DNA from 2 places in the Acidovorax sp. GW821-FHT10A04 genome. Region 2 is predicted to be linked to the other one. Evidence: riboswitches for the same ligand, from Rfam matches in the RefSeq annotation. Region 2 holds a riboswitch; the other holds the start of a gene.
What was found. Region 2 has a riboswitch for cyclic di-GMP ahead of AC07PF_RS19490 (methyl-accepting chemotaxis protein). Riboswitches for the same ligand answer to the same signal wherever they lie in the genome.

Region 1: linked by a shared signal. The riboswitch ahead of AC07PF_RS06430 (hypothetical protein) and the one ahead of AC07PF_RS19490 (methyl-accepting chemotaxis protein) in region 2 are both predicted to bind cyclic di-GMP.

Annotation. Positions count from the first base shown of each region.
Region 1 covers NZ_JBWKNZ010000002.1:440,103-448,547, reverse strand. Annotated here, with positions in the region: gene dinG (ATP-dependent DNA helicase DinG) at 1-1,602, opposite strand, end outside; gene AC07PF_RS06435 (hypothetical protein) at 1,759-2,031, shown strand; cyclic di-GMP riboswitch class I at 2,165-2,265, shown strand; gene AC07PF_RS06430 (hypothetical protein) at 2,455-3,417, shown strand; gene AC07PF_RS06425 (GTP-binding protein) at 3,411-3,998, shown strand; gene AC07PF_RS06420 (roadblock/LC7 domain-containing protein) at 3,991-4,449, shown strand; gene AC07PF_RS06415 (hypothetical protein) at 4,505-4,867, shown strand; gene AC07PF_RS06410 (HAD family hydrolase) at 4,874-5,560, opposite strand; gene AC07PF_RS06405 (ankyrin repeat domain-containing protein) at 5,601-6,680, shown strand; gene AC07PF_RS06400 (B12-binding domain-containing radical SAM protein) at 6,691-8,445, opposite strand, start outside.
Region 2 covers NZ_JBWKNZ010000009.1:97,529-105,973, reverse strand. Annotated here, with positions in the region: gene recJ (single-stranded-DNA-specific exonuclease RecJ) at 1-364, shown strand, start outside; gene AC07PF_RS19495 (chemotaxis protein CheW) at 394-894, opposite strand; gene AC07PF_RS19490 (methyl-accepting chemotaxis protein) at 894-2,621, opposite strand; cyclic di-GMP riboswitch class I at 2,804-2,897, opposite strand; gene AC07PF_RS19485 (tautomerase family protein) at 2,969-3,193, opposite strand; gene AC07PF_RS19480 (methyl-accepting chemotaxis protein) at 3,290-5,059, opposite strand; gene AC07PF_RS19475 (methyl-accepting chemotaxis protein) at 5,315-7,099, opposite strand; gene AC07PF_RS19470 (3',5'-nucleoside bisphosphate phosphatase) at 7,302-8,171, shown strand; gene AC07PF_RS19465 (L-threonylcarbamoyladenylate synthase) at 8,180-8,445, shown strand, end outside.

The DNA.
Region 1 (8,445 bases), on a different contig from region 2:
CTTGGGGTCGGCCCGCGTCTCGGCCGCGATCAGTGTGCCCTGGGCGGCGTAGTCGAAGGGGCTCGGCACCTCCAGCGTGGTGGCGGCCGCATCGCCATGCAGGCCCGACTCGCGCATGAAGAATTCGAAGTGACCGCAGCTGGTGAGCGTGGCCGAGGTCAGCACCGCGCCGCGCACCGCGCTCCACAGGTGGTTGCGCAGCGTGGTGCCGGGCAATATCGGGCTGGCATGCGCCTTGACGACGATGAAGTCGCCCTCCACCTCCAGCGTGAACCACTTGGCGGCCGGCACCGCGCCCTCGGGTGCGTCCTGCAGCAGCAGCTGGGCCGTGGCGTGCAGCTCTTCCAGGCGCGGGGCCAGCATGCCGATCTGCGCGTACAGGGTGGACAGGCGGCGCGCCTCGTCGGGCTTGTCGCGCATCTCGGCGCGTAGCGCCTTGGAGATGGCGCGCAGCGCTTCGAGAAAACCGTCGGCGCTCGCGGCCAGCAGCCCGAGCGGGGCGAGCAGCTGCTCAGGCAGCACGCCGCGCGGCACGCGCACGCGCGCCGGGCCCCAGGCGTCCTTCTGGCTCTTGAGGGCCGGGCCGTAGACGTCCATCACGATGCGCGCCAGGTCCTGCAGCGTCTGGCGCAGTTGGCCCGAGTGCTTGGGGATGTCGGCGATCTCCTCGACCTCCAGCAGCGCGCCGATGCGCAGGCCGCGGCTGGCCAGGCGCTCGATCCAGGTCACGCGGCTCAGGTCCATGCTGCAGGCGAACTGGTCCAGCGCGGTGGCGGGCAGGTGGTGCGCCTCGTCCAGCACCAGCAGGCAGTTGTCCAGCTCGGGCAGCACGCGCGCGCCCAGGGAGGACAGCAGCAGGTCGTGGTTGGCCACGATCACCTGGGCGCCGACCAGCTCCTTGCGCTTGTCGTAGTAGGTGCACTGGCTGAAGGCCGGGCAGTGCTTGCCGGTGCAGGAGGCGCCCTCGGCCGCCACGGCGCTCCACACCTCGGGCTCGGGCGGCGTGTCCAGGCTGTCACGGTCACCGTCCCAGGCGCCCTTGGCCAGGGTCTGCGACATGGCCGAGTAGAACTGGATGCGCGCCTCGGTCTCCTGGCGCGGACGCTTGGCGCGGGCGGCGGCCTCTTCCTCGGCAAACAGGTCGTCTTCGGGCTCGTCCTCGGCCTCGCCGGTGCCGGCCAGACGGTCGAGCTTGAGCTTGCACACATAGCGCCCGCGCCCCTTGGCCAGCGCGAACTTGAAGGGCTGGGGCAGCAATTGGGCCAGGGCCGGCAGGTCCTTGTTCACCAGCTGCTCCTGCAGCGCCACCGTGGCGGTGGAGATGAGCACCCGCGTGCCGCGCGACAGCGCCATGGCGATCGCGGGTGCGCAGTAGGCCAGCGATTTGCCCACGCCCGTGCCGGCCTGGATTACGGCGATAGAGCGGGTGGGCGCGGCCTCGCCCGCCTCTTCGTCCACCTTGCCCAGCGTGGCATGGCTGAAGGTCTGCGCCACCTGCTCGGCCATGCGCCGCTGCCCGCCGCGGCTGCGAAACCCCGGCGTGGCCTGCACCACCGCATCGAACGACTGCAGGGCCGCCTGGGCCCACTCTGTTGAAGACATAAGGACGAGAGTGTGGCATATGGTTGGGCATACAGTGTTTTGCAGCCTCGGCATCCTGTCGTGCAGATGGGGAATGGGCCTACACCGCCCCGCGCCCGGTGCTCCTACGATGGTCAACAACCCACCTGCGCCCCTGTGACGCCCAAGGAACACCCCATGCCCACGACCGCCGATCCCCGCACGACCGAAGCCTCGGTGGACACCACCAGGCGCCAGACCGCCGCCACCCCCACCCGCGGCGACGCCGATGCGGCCAACGCCGCCCAGGAAGAAAACCCCAAGCTGCCGCACGAGCGCGACCAGTCGGTCGACATGACCCATGGCAAGCCCGACGCCCAGGTACAGCAGGCCTACCGCGACGTGCAGCGCGGCCTGCAGGACACGGACCGAGGTCCCCCGGCCGACAAGGCCTACCAGAAGCAGAAGTAGCCTGGCCCGCGCCGCGCAGGCCGCCCTGCCGGTGTATGCGCCAGAACAACACCCTGGGAATGCGCGTCGGGTGCGGGCGTTGCTGTGCGCCATTCAATGGTTGCCAGCGCAACCCATTCCCCTATACTGAAAAGCACTGAAACGGCACCCCCGTGCGAAAGCCGGGCCCGCAAAGTCACCGGTCTACCGGTACCGAGAGCATGTCTCGGCACCCACGACAGCGGGACTGCCACGTTGAAATCCAGGGTTGCTCAGGGAAACCGCCGTCTCAGTGGTCATCACACCCAACCGAGAGGCCGCCCCAGCGATGCAACACCGCCCAGGTCCCGCACTCGCCGTTTCTGCTCCTGATCTTCCTGCTTCGAGCGCGGGCCGGGCCATCCATGGCCGCCTTCACGGGCGCCATCCTGCTGCACAGGGGGCTTGACGGATATGGGCGACGGGCTGGTCATCGGTACCCAGGACATTGCGCAGAAGGACCAACTGGTGCTGCGCGCCCTGGTGCGCCTGCTCGACGGCGGCGTGAACATCCGCGCGCGCTTCAGCGAGCAGCTGGCCGAGTGCAATGTGGTCTTCGTTCCGGGCCACTGGCCCTACCGTTTCCATGCGCCCTGCATCACGGTGCGCGTGCTCGACCCCGCCGACACCAGCGCGGCGCTGGAGCAGACCGCTGACCTCACCGTGGCCACGCCGCTGCGCATGAGCAACGTCATCGCCGTGCTGCAGTCGGCCACCCAGCGGGTATACGGCGTGTCGCAGTTCGATCCGGTCAAGGGCCAGCGCGCCCTGTTCGAACTGCTCGGTGAGCACACCCGCACGGCCGAGCGCCGCCGCGCCGTGGTGCCCATGAGCGCGGGCCAGCAGGTCGTGTTCGACTTCGTGCAGCAATTGGTGCACACCTCCATGCCCATGGAGGTGCTGCTCTCGGGCGCCTACACACTGGGCGAGCCGCATCGCGTGAGCCCGGTCGAGGAAGAGCTCATCCGCTCCGTGCCCTCGCACAGCCTGCGGCAGCTGCTGTGGAGCCTGGCGATGCGACTGGCGCAGAAGGGTGCCAGCGCACCGGTGCGCACGGGCCACTACCGGCTGCTACGCTGGCCCGATGCCATCGGCCTGTCGTCTGCAGGCCACCCGCGCCTGGCGGCGCTGCTCACCAGCCGGGCCCTGAGCTACGAGCAGCTGTGCGCCAAGAGCGGCGTGCCCGAAGCGACGGTGCGCTGGTTCCTCGAAGCCAGCCTGGCCCTGGGCCTGGCGGTGGAGGAGATCGCGCCTGCGGCTGCCGCTACCGCCGTGGCGGCCCCTGCGCCGGCGGCCAAGACCCCTGTTCCTGCCGCCGCCCCCGCAGGCTGGCTCGGCAATCTTCGAGAACGGCTCAAGCTATGGTGACGCCCTCCTCCGCGCCTGCGGTGTTTGCAGGCGGCTCCCGCGATCTCAAGATCGTTTTCACCGGCCCCATGGGCGCCGGCAAGACCACCGCGATCCAGGCCATCAGCGATGGCCAGGCCCTGTCCACGGACGTGCCCATCACCGGCTGGGCGGAGCTGCCCATGCCCGGCAAGACCATGACCACCGTGGGCCTGGACTACGGCGAGTGCCAGATGGATGGCGGCCAGTGGAAGCTCAAGCTCTTCGGCACGCCCGGCCAGGAGCGCTTTCGCTTCATGTGGGACATCCTGGGCGCGGGCGCCTTCGGCCTGATCGTGCTGGCCGACAACTCCCAGCGCGACCCCGTGGGCGAGGTGGCGCGCTACCTCAAGGCCTTTGCGCCGCATGTGCCGGCCCGGCGCACGGTGGTTGGCGTGGGCCGGCTCGACACCCACCCCTCGCCCGGCATCGCCGACTACTGCGAGCAACTGGGCGCCCTGGGGTACAACCCTCCGGTGCTGGAGGTGGACGTGCGGCGCGATGCCGACGTGCGCCTCCTGCTGTCGGTTCTGGTGAGCATGGCGGAGATCGAACATGAGTAGCAGCAGCAACATCGGCGGTACCCCTGGCCTGGCGCCTGTCGCCACGTCCTTGCGCCTGGTCACCATCGCGCAGCTGGCCGGGCTGCTCGGTGAACTGCAGCGCGGCACCCCGGGCATCCTGAGCGCCACGCTGGCCAGCGCCGATGGCTTCACCGTGGCCTCCACGCTCTCGGACAGCCAGGATGCCGACAAGCTGTCGGCCATGTCCGGCTCGCTCAGCGCGCTGGCCGGCGCCATGACGCGCGAGGCCGGCCACAGCGCGCCCGAGCGGCTGATCCTCGAATCGGGCAGCGGCCACATCGTCTCGATGAACCTGTCCGTGCCTTCCGGCGACCTGGTGCTCACCGTGGTCACCAACGAATCATCGCTGCTGGGAAAGCTGCTCTGGAGCTGCCGCAACACCGCCGACCAGGTGATTGCTGCCTGCGCCACGGTGCCGCAGCCGGGCTGACCCCCTTCCATTGCCGTTCCCGTTCCCTTGTTCCACCACCACCGGAGACCCCGCCATGGCATTGACCCCCAAAGAACTCCTGAACCAGCTGATGCAGACCGAGGGCGCGATGTGCGCCGCGCTGGTGGACTACAACAGCGGCATGCTGCTCGAGTCCGTGGGCAGCGGCATGGACCTGGAGCTGGCTGCCGCGGGCAACACCGAGGTCGTGCGCGCCAAGATGAAGACCATGAAGTCGCTGGGCATGCAGGGGAGCATCGAGGACATCCTGATCACGCTGACCCACCAGTACCACATCATCCGCCCGGTGGAAAAGCACGACGGCCTGTTCATCTACTACGTGCTCGACCGCAGCCGCGCCAACCTGGCCATGGCCCGCCGCAAGGTGCTCGAGGCCGAGTCGCAGACCGCCATCTGAGTACCGTCAGGCGCCGCGCGTGAACCAGCGCGGCAGCTCGGGCAAGGCCTCTTGCAGCGAGCCAAGCACCGCCACGCAGGCCTGCGCCACCTCGGGTGCAGGCTGCAGCAGGTCGGGCACCACCACCAGGCCCATGCCCGCGGCCAGGGCCGCGCAGGCACCGTTGTGGCTGTCCTCGAAGGCCAGGCACAGCGCCGGGTCCACCCCCAGCCGCGCGGCGGCCAACGCGTACAGCGCCGGGTCGGGCTTGCCGCGCAGCACCTCGTTGCCCCCGGCCACGGCCTTGAAGTGCGGCAGCACGCCCACGCGCGCCAGGCGCTGCGCGATCTCGTCGGTGCGCGAGGACGAGGCCACCGCACACGGAATGCCCGCGGCCTGCAATCGCGCGAGCAGCGCGGCCGCGCCGGGCTTGAGCGGGAACAGCAGCTCCCTGCCCTCCCCTTCCTCCAGCGCGGCCCGCACCCCCGCCAGGGCCTGCTCGAACGGCGCCACCCCGCCCAGGTGCGCCTGCAGGATGGCGTGCGAGTCCTGCGCCGCCTTGCCCACCACCTGCAGGTAGTCGCTCTCGCGCAGCACTACGCCCAGGGCCAGGGCCGCATCGGTCCAGGCGCGCAGGGTGGCGCGCTCGGAATCGATGAGCAGGCCGTCCATGTCGAAGATGGCGGCAGCGAAGGGCGGGCGAGGTGCTTGCATCGAAATATGATGCCCGCAAAAACCAATGCCTTGAGGGAACATGGAAAGCACGACACGATTCACGCTGGTCTGCAAGAACGAGGCCGATGCCGATGCCTTGCATGCCGTTTTCAGCACCCCCGATGGCGCCCCGCTCGAAGCGGCCATCAAGGCCTTCTTCGCGGCCCGCAAGATCGCCATCCACCCCACGGACCACCTGGGCTTCGACCACTATGGGCGCTCGGGCCGGGTGATCGACGCGGTCTTTACCGCGGGCTCGACCGATGTCGGGGACTTCATCGTTCCCCTGTCCAAGGTCTGCCATGCCCTGCATGCGGAACTGGTCGATGACGAGGTGGCGCGCAAGCTCGAATACGGTTTCATCGACGGCAGGAAGAAGCCGCCCGCCGACGTGGTGGCGTTGATGAAGACCCTGGTCCCGACCGCCCAGCTGGGCCGCGTGGGCAGGGCCATCGAGGCCGCCGAGCGCGAGCAGAACGACCCGACCTATGCCTTCATCCGCGCCATCGGGTTCTCCAAGAACCAGGCCACCGTGCAGGCCCTGCTGGAAAAGGGGGCGGACCCCAACAGCAAGTTCTCCTCAGGCTACTCCTGCCTGAACAAGGCCATCACCGACAAGCGCGTGAAGGTCGTGCAACTGATGCTGGAGCATGGCGCCGACCCCAACCTGCCGCACAAGGGGTCTCCCAACCTCTACGAGGCCTGCCGGTTCTCCGCGCCCAAGATCGTGGACCTGCTGCTGAAGCATGGCGCCGATCCTGACCTGCGCGAGAAGGGATCTTCGGAAACCAGCTACCCCATCGAGATCGCCATCTATTATCACCAGGCCAAGATCGTGCAGTCGCTGCTGGACAAGGGTGCCGGCACCCGCGGCCTGCCCAAGCTGGCCAATCTGCTGGAGTTCACGGCCACCTCGTTCGACGCCATGCACGGGAACCTGGACGGCAAGCTCGCCATCTTCAAGCTGCTGGTGCGCGACCCGGCGTGGAAGGCGGAGCTGCGGGAAAACCGCGACCGGCTGACCGGCATGCTTGAGCAGTCGTTCGCCGCCTACAAGTACCAGACGCCCAAGGACCGCAAGGACTTCGACGACATCCTCGCGTTCGTGGCTGCGGCCTGACCTCCCGAGGTCAGCCGCGTTGCTGCAGCGCCCGCTCGATGCGGTTGCGCTGCACGGTCGTCTTGGGCACCTTGAAGGGGAACCAGCTGCGCACGTCCTCCTCGAGGCCGATGCCGTGCATGTAGTTGTAGATGGCCTTCTTGAGCGCCCCGCCCAGCGCGTCGTGGTCCACGCCCGTGGGGTCGTGGAAGCCGATGTCGTTCTTGGCGAAGCTCACGGGCGGCAGGGGCTCCAGCGTCACGCCGTATTCCTCGGGCGCCTTGCCCACGGGCGAGTGCACGGTGCAGGCAAAGCGGTGGAAAAACCCACTCTGGATGCAGCCGTTGGCGAACAGCTGGCGCACGTACTCGAGCGCGTCCACCGTGTCCTGCACGGTCTGCGTCGGAAAGCCGTACATCAGGTAGGCATGCACCAGGATGCCCGCGTCGGTGAAGGCCCGCGTCACGCGCGCCACCTGGTCCACCGAAACGCCCTTCTTCATCAGGTCGAGCAGCCGGTCCGAGGCGACTTCGAGCCCGCCCGAGACGGCGATGCAGCCGCTGTCGGCCAGCAGTTCGGCCAGCTCGGGCGTGAAGGTCTTCTCGAAGCGGATGTTGCCCCACCACGAGATGCCCGTGTTGCGCGCGATCAGCTCGGTGGCCAGGGTCTTGAGCGCCTTGGGCGGCGCGGCCTCGTCCACGAAGTGGAAACCCGTCTGCCCCGTCTCGCGCACGATGGCCTCGATGCGGTCGGCCAGCACCGCAGCCGAGGCACCCTCGTAGCGGCTGATGTAATCCAGGCTCACGTCGCAGAAGCTGCACTTCTTCCAGTAACAGCCGTGGGCCACGGTGAGCTTGTTCCAGCGCCCGTCGCTCCACAGCCGGTGCATGGGGTTGAGCATGTCCAGGAGCGACAAATACTTGTCCAGCGGCAGCCCGTCCCAGGTGGGCGTGCCCACCTCGGCGAAGGCGATGTCCGCCTCCTGCATGTTGACGTAGCGCACGGCCTGCGTGTCCGCATCGCGCACGAAGGTGCGCACCAGGCGCTGGCGCCCGCGCTGGCCCTGCACATGCTCCAGCAGCGCCAGCAGCGGGCGCTCGCCCGCGTCCAGCGCCACGTAGTCGAAGTGGTCGAACACGCGCGGCTCGGTCAGGTCGCGCAGCTCGGTGTTCACGAAGCCGCCGCCCAGCACGGTGACGATGTGCGGGTGCGCCGCCTTGATCGCCTGCGCGATGCGAAAGGCCGCGTACACCGCCCCGGGGAAGGGCACGGACAGCAGCACCACCGTGGGCGCATGGCGCTCCACCGCGGCCAGGGCCAGCGTGCGCAAGGTCTCGTCCACCAGGTTCAGGGGCTCGGCCAGCGCCGCGGCCAGCGGGTCGAAGGTGGGTTGGCTGCCGGCCAGCGACTCGGCGTAGCGCACGAACTCGAAGCGCTTGTCCACCGCGTCGCGCAGCACGTCGGCCAGGTCGTTGAGGTACAGCGTGGCCAGGTGCTTGGCCCGGTCGTGCAGGCCCAGTGCGCCGAAGGCCCAGCCCAGCGGGTCGCCGCCCTCGTCGTCCACGTAGACGTCGAGCGTGGCAAAGCGCGGCCCCTCGGGCAGGAAGTTGCGGCCCACGATGCGGTGCGCCAGCGTGGTGTCGCGCCCCTGCAAAAAGGCGATGGTGGGCGCGATGGTGGCCAGGTAGCGGTCGCGCTGCGCCGCGAAGGCCTGCACGGCAGGGCTGTGCTTCTTGGCGGGCAGCGCATCCACCTTGGCCGCCACGGCGCGCAAGCCCTCGGGCGA
Region 2 (8,445 bases):
CCAGGTGGCGCAGGAATGGCTCGACGCCTCGACGCTCACGCGCCGCATCGAGACCGATGGCCCGCTGGCCCCCGAGTACTGCCGCGCCGACGTCGTGGACACGCTGCACCAGGAGGTCTGGGGCCAGGGCTTTGCGCCGCCGACCTTCAGCGAAGAGGTGCAGGTGGTGAGCCAGCGGCTGGTGGGCGAGGCCAAGAACCACCTGTCCATCAAGCTCATGCACCAGGGCAACCCGGTCGACGCGATCTGGTTCGGCCACACCGAGCAGCTGCCTGCCCGCGTCCTGCTGGCCTTTCGCCTCGATGTCAACGAGTGGCGCGGCGAGCGCAAGGTGCAGTTCCTGGTGGAGGGCGCGGAGCTCTGACGGCCCCGCGCCCGCCAGCGGCGCAGCGCTCAGGCAGCGGATACCAGCCCTTCGCCGGCCGGCACCGGCGGCGTATCGCCGAGCAGGGCATCGATGTCGAGCAGGATCAGCATGCGCTCGCCAACCTGTGCCAGACCATTGATGCAGCCCGCATCCAGCGCGCCCGACAGCCCCGGGGCCGCGTGCACCATGCCGGGCTCCAGCGTGACCACGTCGCTCACGGCATCCACCACCACGCCCACGACGCGGGTTCCCAGGTCGATCACGATCACCACGGTGGAGGGCGTGAACGCGCTGTCCGCGCAGTGCAGGCGCACGCGCAGATCGAGGATGGGAACCACCACGCCGCGCAGGTTCACCACGCCCAGCAGGAAGCCTGCGGCGCTGGGCATGCGCGTGGGCAGCTCGTAGGAGCGGATCTCCTGCACCTTCATGATGTCGATGCCGTAGTTTTCTTCGCCGAGGCGAAAGCTCAGGTACTGGCCTGCAGCGGCCAGCGGCACGCCGGCGGTCGGGTTCAATGCGTTCATCAGAAGCTCGCCCACTGGTCATCGTCCTGGGTGCTGGCGGCCTTTTCCGCGAGCCGCGGCGCAACGCCCTTTCGGGTCGGCAGTGCCGCCTTGGCCGGCACCGCCTTCGGGGGCTGCGGCGCAGTTGCGGGGGACTTGCGCGCCGGGGCTGCGGCAGGCGTGCTGGCGTAGCCCACGGCCGCCGCGCCAACGTTGAACACCGACACCACTTCGGCCAGGTGCTGGGCCTGGTCGCGCAGCGCCGCCGCTGCCGCGGCCGATTCCTCCACCAGCGCGGCGTTCTGCTGCGTCATCTGGTCCAGGTTGGTCACCGCCTGATTCACCTGCCCGATGCCATCGCGCTGCTCGCTGGCCGAGGCGGCGATCTCCGCGATCAGGTCGGTCATGCGGCGCACGCCGCCCACGATCTCGCCCATGGCCTGGCCCGCCTGGCTCACCTGGGCCGAGCCCTTTTCCACGGTTTCCACCGAGGCGCCGATCAGGGTCTTGATCTCCTTGGCCGCCTGGGCGCTGCGCTGGGCGAGGTTGCGCACCTCGCCGGCCACCACCGCAAAGCCACGGCCCTGCTCGCCCGCCCGGGCCGCCTCGACCGCCGCGTTCAGCGCCAAAATGTTGGTCTGGAAGGCGATGCCGTCGATCACGCCGATGATGTCCGCGATCCTCCTGGACGAATCGCTGATCTGCTGCATGCTGACCACCACCTGGGCCACCACCTCGCCGCCATGGGTGGCCGCCTGGGCCGCACCCACGGCCAGCTGGTTGGCCTGCTGCGCCGTTTCCGAGGACTGGGACACCGTGGCGGTCAGCTGTTCCATGCTGGCGGCCGTCTCCTCCAGGTTGCTGGCCGTCTGCTCGGTGCGGCTGCTCAGGTCGTGGTTGCCGTTGGCGATCTCGCTGGAGGCGGTGGACACCGAATCCACGCCGCGGCGCACCTCCGTCACCACGCCATGCAGCTTGTCCACCATCAGTGACAGGGCCTGCAGCAGCTGGCCGAACTCGTCCTTGCGCGTGGAGTGGACCTGCTGGGTCAGGTCCCCGCCTGCAATCGCGCCGGCCACGGTCACTGCGCGGTCCAGCGGGCGCGTGATCGAGCGCACCAGCAGGGAGGCCAACACGATGCCGATCACGAACACCACGGCGGCGCTGGACAGGCCGAGCAGCGTGGCGTTGCGCTGCGCATGCCGGGCCTCGATCTTGGCCGCGTCGCGCTGTGCCTCCTGCACCTTGACGAAGCCCTTGAGCGCATCGACGTAGGCCACCGAGGTCGGCAGGAATTCCTTGAGCGCAAACTCCTTGCGCGCCCCCGGCTCGGCCGATGCCTTGACAGCGGGGAGCTTCTTGAGGGTGTCGAGCAGGGTGCCGCGGGCTTCGCCCACCTTGGCCAGTGCGGCCTTGTCGGACTCCGACACCGCCGTGGCACGCACGCCCGTCTGGACCTCGCTGATGAGGGCCGAGCCCGCATCCTGGCGGCTGGCGAAGAATTTCTCGATCACCTCGTCGGAGCTCGCCATGCTGGCCAGCGAACGCTCGGTATTGGTCTCGGTCAGGCCCTGCCAGCGCACCGCCGCGGTGATGTTGGATTCGTAGCGCTGCACGTCGGCCAGCGCCGCTTCCATGGCCAGGCTGGAGCGGTACTGGGTGAAGACAAACACCCCCAGCATCAGCACCAACAGGCCCAGGATCGTGCCCCACATCTTCGTGGCCACCCGAATATCGTTCAACTTCATTGCTTTTCCCCGAGATTCATCGTGTGGACTGGAACAGGGGCGCCCAACCCCGTCCATCCCGGGAGGGGCGCCACAAAGGCAGTCGACACACGGGGAGCAGACGCGGGCGCGCGATCAGCGGCGCGCCCTGAAGGGGCGCCCTGCCTGGCGGCAAGTCACCCGAGGACGCAAGTCATCCGGAAATCAGCGGCCCCGCTGCCATACCCCCTCGCGCACGAGGTCTCAGACCGGAAGCTTTGCGACCCCGACTTTCGTACGGGTGTGCCTTTGTGCGGCCGATCCTACCTGTAAGTAAATATGTCAGGAAGTTGGTCGGGTATAGGCGAAGGGGCTACCTCCCCTCCTCCTCAGGCCTGGGTCGGCCCCTTGCTGCGCTGGCGCACCACGGTCACCTGCTCGCCGCCCACGCCCCAGTTGTCGGGATCGACCTCGTCGATGATGACGGTCACGGTCTCGGGCTTCTTGTCGAGCACCTCCACCATGAGCCGGGTGACGCCGGCGATCAGCGCGGCCTTCTGGGCCGAGGTGGTGGGGATGTCGCGGTTGGCAAGGCGGATGTTGACCAGGGGCATGGCAGACCTTTCTTCGATGGCAATGGGGCCGATCTTGCATGAAGAAAGGGCAGCCTGGGCTGCCCTTTCGTGGGTATTGGCGCTCCGGGCGCAGGGTCAGAAGCTCTCCCAGTCGTCGTCCCCACCCTTGGCGGTTGCATGCGGGGCCGCTGCGGCGGGAGCGGGTTTGGGGGCCGCGGCTGCCGGCTTGGACGCCGTGAGCCGTGCCGTCGCTGGCGCTGCCGGTTTGCCGGCCACGGCGGTACGGGTCGGCGCGGCCACGGGCTTGCGGGCCCCCGGTGCAGGCCGTGGCGGCGCAGCCACCGGCGCCCGTGCCGGCATGGCCCCCACGTTGAACATCGACACCACCTCGGCCAGCTTCTGTGCCTGGTCGCGCATGGATGCCGCTGCCGCCGTCGATTCCTCCACCAGCGCCGCGTTCTGCTGCGTCATCTGATCGAGGTGCGTCACCGCCTGGTTGACCTGGGCAATGCCGTCGCGCTGCTCGGTCGACGAGGCCGTGATCTCCCCGATCAGGTCGCTCACCCGGCGCACGCTGGAGACGATCTCTTCCATGCTCTGGCCTGCCTGCGCCACCTGGGCCGAGCCCGATTCGACGTTCTCCACGCTGGCACCGATCAGGGTCTTGATCTCCTTGGCCGCCTCGGCGCTGCGCTGTGCCAGGCTGCGCACTTCGCTGGCCACCACGGCGAAGCCCCGGCCCTGTTCGCCGGCACGCGCCGCTTCCACCGCAGCGTTCAGCGCCAGGATGTTGGTCTGGAAGGCGATGCCGTCGATGGTGCCGATGATGTCGGCGATCTTGCGCGAGCTGTCGGTGATCTGCTGCATGCTGCTGACCACCTGGCCCACGACTTCGCCGCCGCGGGCCGCGGCCTGGGCGGCGGTACCGGCCAGTTGATTCGCCTGGCGCGCCGTGTCCGCCGATTGCGATACCGTGGCCGTCAGCTGTTCCATGCTGGCCGCGGTTTCTTCGAGGTTGGAGGCCGTCTGCTCGGTGCGTGCCGACAGGTCGTGGTTGCCGTTGGCGATTTCCACCGAGGCCGAGGACACCGAGTCCACGCCGTGGCGCACTTCGGTCACCACGCCGCGCAGGCGCGCCGACATGGCCGAGAGCGAGCGCAGCATGTGGCCGAACTCGTCCTTGCGCGTGGCGTGCAGCTCGCGCGTGAGGTCGCCCGCGGCGATGGCGTCGATGGTCTTGACCGCCTGGTCGAGCGGGTCGCTGATGGAATGCACCAGGCGCCAGGCCAGGAAGATGCCAACCCCCAGCAGCACCATGGACAGGATGATCCCCGAAATGGCGTTCTGGATGCGGCGGCCCGTGGCGTCGGCGCGGATCGCATCGCGGCGCTTTTCCAGTACCGCCACAAAATCGTCCTGGGCCTTGAGGTAGACCGTGACCAGGGGTGCAAACTCCCTGTCCGCAAACTGCTGGGTGGCCACGGCATCGCCCGCGCCCTTGAGCTCCCAGGTCTTGGCGGTGGCGGCCAGCACCGCCTTGCGCGCGTCCAGCACCTTGTCGAGCGCCGCCTTTTCCTCAGGTGCGGTGGCCGAGGCGACGATCTTCTCCTGCACCTTGTTGATGGCGCCGATGATCTCCTTGACCTTGGCGCCGTACTGCTCGGCCAGCACGGCATCGGTGGTCACGGCGCCGCCCATCACCATGTTGACGGCCGTCTCGGTGGCGCCGCGCCAGCGCACGGCGGAGGAGATGCGCCCCTCGATCTCGATGATGTCGTCCATCGCCGACGACATGGCGTTGTTGCCGCGGTTCTGGGCGAAGCTCGAGAGCAGCAGCATCGCGATCATCAGCCCCAGGAATGCACCCCAGAGCTTGCGCGAGACGCGGATATTGTCGAATTGCATGGATCTCTTTCCCTTGTGGATCTGGCCCGGATGCCCGATGGACTGCGGCACCTGGCCGCAGAAACATTCAATTACATCCAACAGCCCATAGCCTACGACAGCCGGGCGCCGGCAAATGCCTCAGCCCACCGGGAAAAACCCCAATTTGGAGGAAGCACTCCAGAGACATTCAGGCGGGCGTGGTGCCGCCACCAGCCCAATGGCAGTCAAGGCAATGCACCCCAGGCCGCTGCGCCTGGAACCCTGGGGGCGACCTCAGAAGCTTTCCCAATCGTCGTCTCCGCCCTTGGCCGTGGCCCGTGGAGCCGGTGCGGGGGCTGGCCCGGCTGCAGCAGGCTTGTGGGCCGCTGCCGGCTTGGGCGCCGACGCAGTGAGCCGTGCGGTGGCAGGTGCTGCGGGTTTGCCGGCAACGCCCTTGCGGGATGGCGCGGCCACCGGCCGGCTGGCAGCCGGTGCAGGCCGTGGCGGTGCTGCCACCGGCGCCCGTGCCGGCATGGCTCCTACGTTGAACATGGACACCACCTCGGCCAGCTTCTGCGCCTGGTCGCGCATGGATGCGGCTGCCGCCGTGGACTCTTCCACCAGCGCCGCGTTCTGCTGCGTCATCTGATCGAGGTGCGTCACCGCTTGGTTCACCTGGGCAATGCCGTCGCGCTGCTCGGTCGACGAGGCCGTGATCTCCCCGATCAGGTCGCTCACCCGGCGCACGCTGGAGACGATCTCTTCCATGCTCTGCCCTGCCTGCGCCACCTGGGCCGAGCCCGATTCGACGTTCTCCACGCTGGCACCGATCAGGGTCTTGATCTCCTTGGCCGCCTCGGCGCTGCGCTGTGCCAGGCTGCGCACTTCACTGGCCACCACGGCGAAGCCCCGGCCCTGTTCGCCGGCACGCGCCGCTTCCACGGCGGCGTTGAGCGCCAGGATGTTGGTCTGGAAGGCGATGCCGTCGATGGTGCCGATGATGTCGGCGATCTTGCGCGAGCTGTCGGTGATCTGCTGCATGCTGCTGACCACCTGGCCCACGACTTCGCCGCCGCGTGCCGCGGCCTGGGCCGCCGTGCCCGCCAGTTGGTTGGCCTGGCGCGCCGTGTCGGCCGATTGCGATACCGTGGCCGTCAGCTGTTCCATGCTGGCCGCGGTTTCTTCCAGGTTGGAGGCCGTCTGCTCGGTGCGTGCCGACAGGTCGTGGTTGCCGTTGGCGATCTCCACCGAGGCCGAGGACACCGAGTCCACGCCCACGCGCACCTCGCTCACCACGGTGCGCAAGCGGGTGGACATGCCGGACAGGGCGCGCGTCAGCACGCCGAGTTCGTCCTTGCGGTCGTCATGGATGTTCTGCGTGAGGTCGCCGGCGGAGATGGCTTCGGCCAGCGACACGGCGCGATCGAGCGGGCGGGTGATGGAGCGCACCAGCAGGGCTGCCATCAACATGCCCAGCACCACCACGGCAATGGCGGCGACCGCGCCGATCACCACCAGGCTGGCGCGCGAGTCGCGGGCTGCCTGCACCGCCGCGTCGCGCTGGCGCTCCTGCACTGCCACGAACTTGTCGATGGCCTCCAGGTAGGCCACCGCCTTCGGGCGGTAGACCTTGGCCAGGTAGTCCTGCTTGGCCGCCGCGTCGCCCGCGTCGGTCAGCTCCTTGAGCTTGTCGGTCTGCCCCCGGATGTCGGCACGGGTGGCGGCGACATGGGCCAGGGCGGCCTTGTCATCGGCCGACACCGAGCTCTTGCCGATCTTTTCCTGCACCGGTGTGATGCGCGCCGTGAGGGCCGCCACGCGCGTATCGAAGTCGGCCTTGAGCGCTGCGTCCGTGGTCACGAAGCTGGCCATGGACATGGTGACGGCCACCTCGGCCAGCCCGCGCCAGCTCACTGCCGTGGTGATGGCGGACTCGTACTTCTCGACCGACCGCTCGGTCTCTGCCGTCACCTGCCGCCCATACCACTGGGTGCAGATGGCGGTCACCAGCATCAGTGCCAGCAGGCCCAGGATCACGCTCCACATCTTGTGGGCCACGCGCAGGTTGTCGAATTTCATGGTCGATCCTTGCAACAGGTTCTTGTGCTGTGCAAGGGCATCACCTGCCCCTGCTTTGTGGGTTTTTGCCTCAGGAAACCGTCTTCAAACCACCAGCCGCCGTCACGGCCACAGGACGGACGACAGCAGAGCCCGCGCTCTTGTAACCAGTGTTGCTGGAATCGGCACCCCGCGTTATCGGTACAAGCCCTAAAATGGGTCGGTGACCACCTTGCTCAACGCCGACCTGCACTGCCATTCCGTGGTATCCGACGGGACCATGACCCCCGAGGACCTGGCCGCGCGCGCCAAGGCCAACGGGGTCGAGCTGTGGGCGCTCACCGACCACGACGAAATCGGCGGCCAGCACCGGGCCGCCGCAGCCGCGCGCGCACAGGGCATGGCCTACCTCACGGGCGTGGAGATCTCGGTGACCTTTGCCGACACCACCGTGCACATCGTCGGCCTGGGGTTCGATCCGGACGACGCCCGCCTGGCCGAGGGCCTCGTCGCCACGCGCGGCGGTCGCGGTGACCGGGCCCGGGACATGGCGCAGCAGCTGGCCCAGGTGGGCATCGAGGGGGCCTACGAAGGCGCCCTGAAGTTCGTGGGCAACCCGGCACTGATCTCGCGCACGCACTTTGCGCGCTTTCTCGTCGAATCGGGTGTCTGCAGGGACACCTCCGAGGTGTTCCGCCGCTTTCTCACCGAAGGCAAGCCCGGCTACGTGCCGCACCGCTGGGCCCGGCTGGGCGATGCCGTGCGCTGGATCACCGAGGCCGGCGGCATGGCCGTGATCGCCCACCCGGCCCGTTACAAGTTCAGCGCCAACGAGGAGTTTGCGCTGTTCTCCGAATTCAAGGCCCACGGCGGGCGTGGCGTCGAGGTGGTGACCGGCAGCCACAGCCCGCCCGAGTACCTGACCTATGCCGCCATGGCCCAGGAGTTCGGCCTGGCCGCCTCGCGTGGCAGCGACTTCCACAGCCCCGACGAATCGCACACCGACCTGGGCACCCTGCCCCCGCTGCCCGGCACGCTGACCCCCGTGTGGGAACTGCTGGCCGATCGCATCCGCCCGGCAGCCGCCGCCTGACCTTCACCATGGCCCAGTACTTCGAAGTCCACCCCGACAACCCCCAACCCCGGCTGCTCAAGCAGGCCGCCACACTGCTGCAAAAAGGCGGCATCGTGGCCGTGCCCACCGATTCGAGCTATGCGCTGGTCTGCCACCTCGATGACAAGGATGCCGTGGACCGGCTGCGCCGCATCCGCCAGGTGGACGAAAAGCACCACCTGACCCTGCTGTGCCGCGACCTCTCGGAGCTGGCCAACTACGCGCGCGTGGACAACCGCCAGTACCGCCTGCT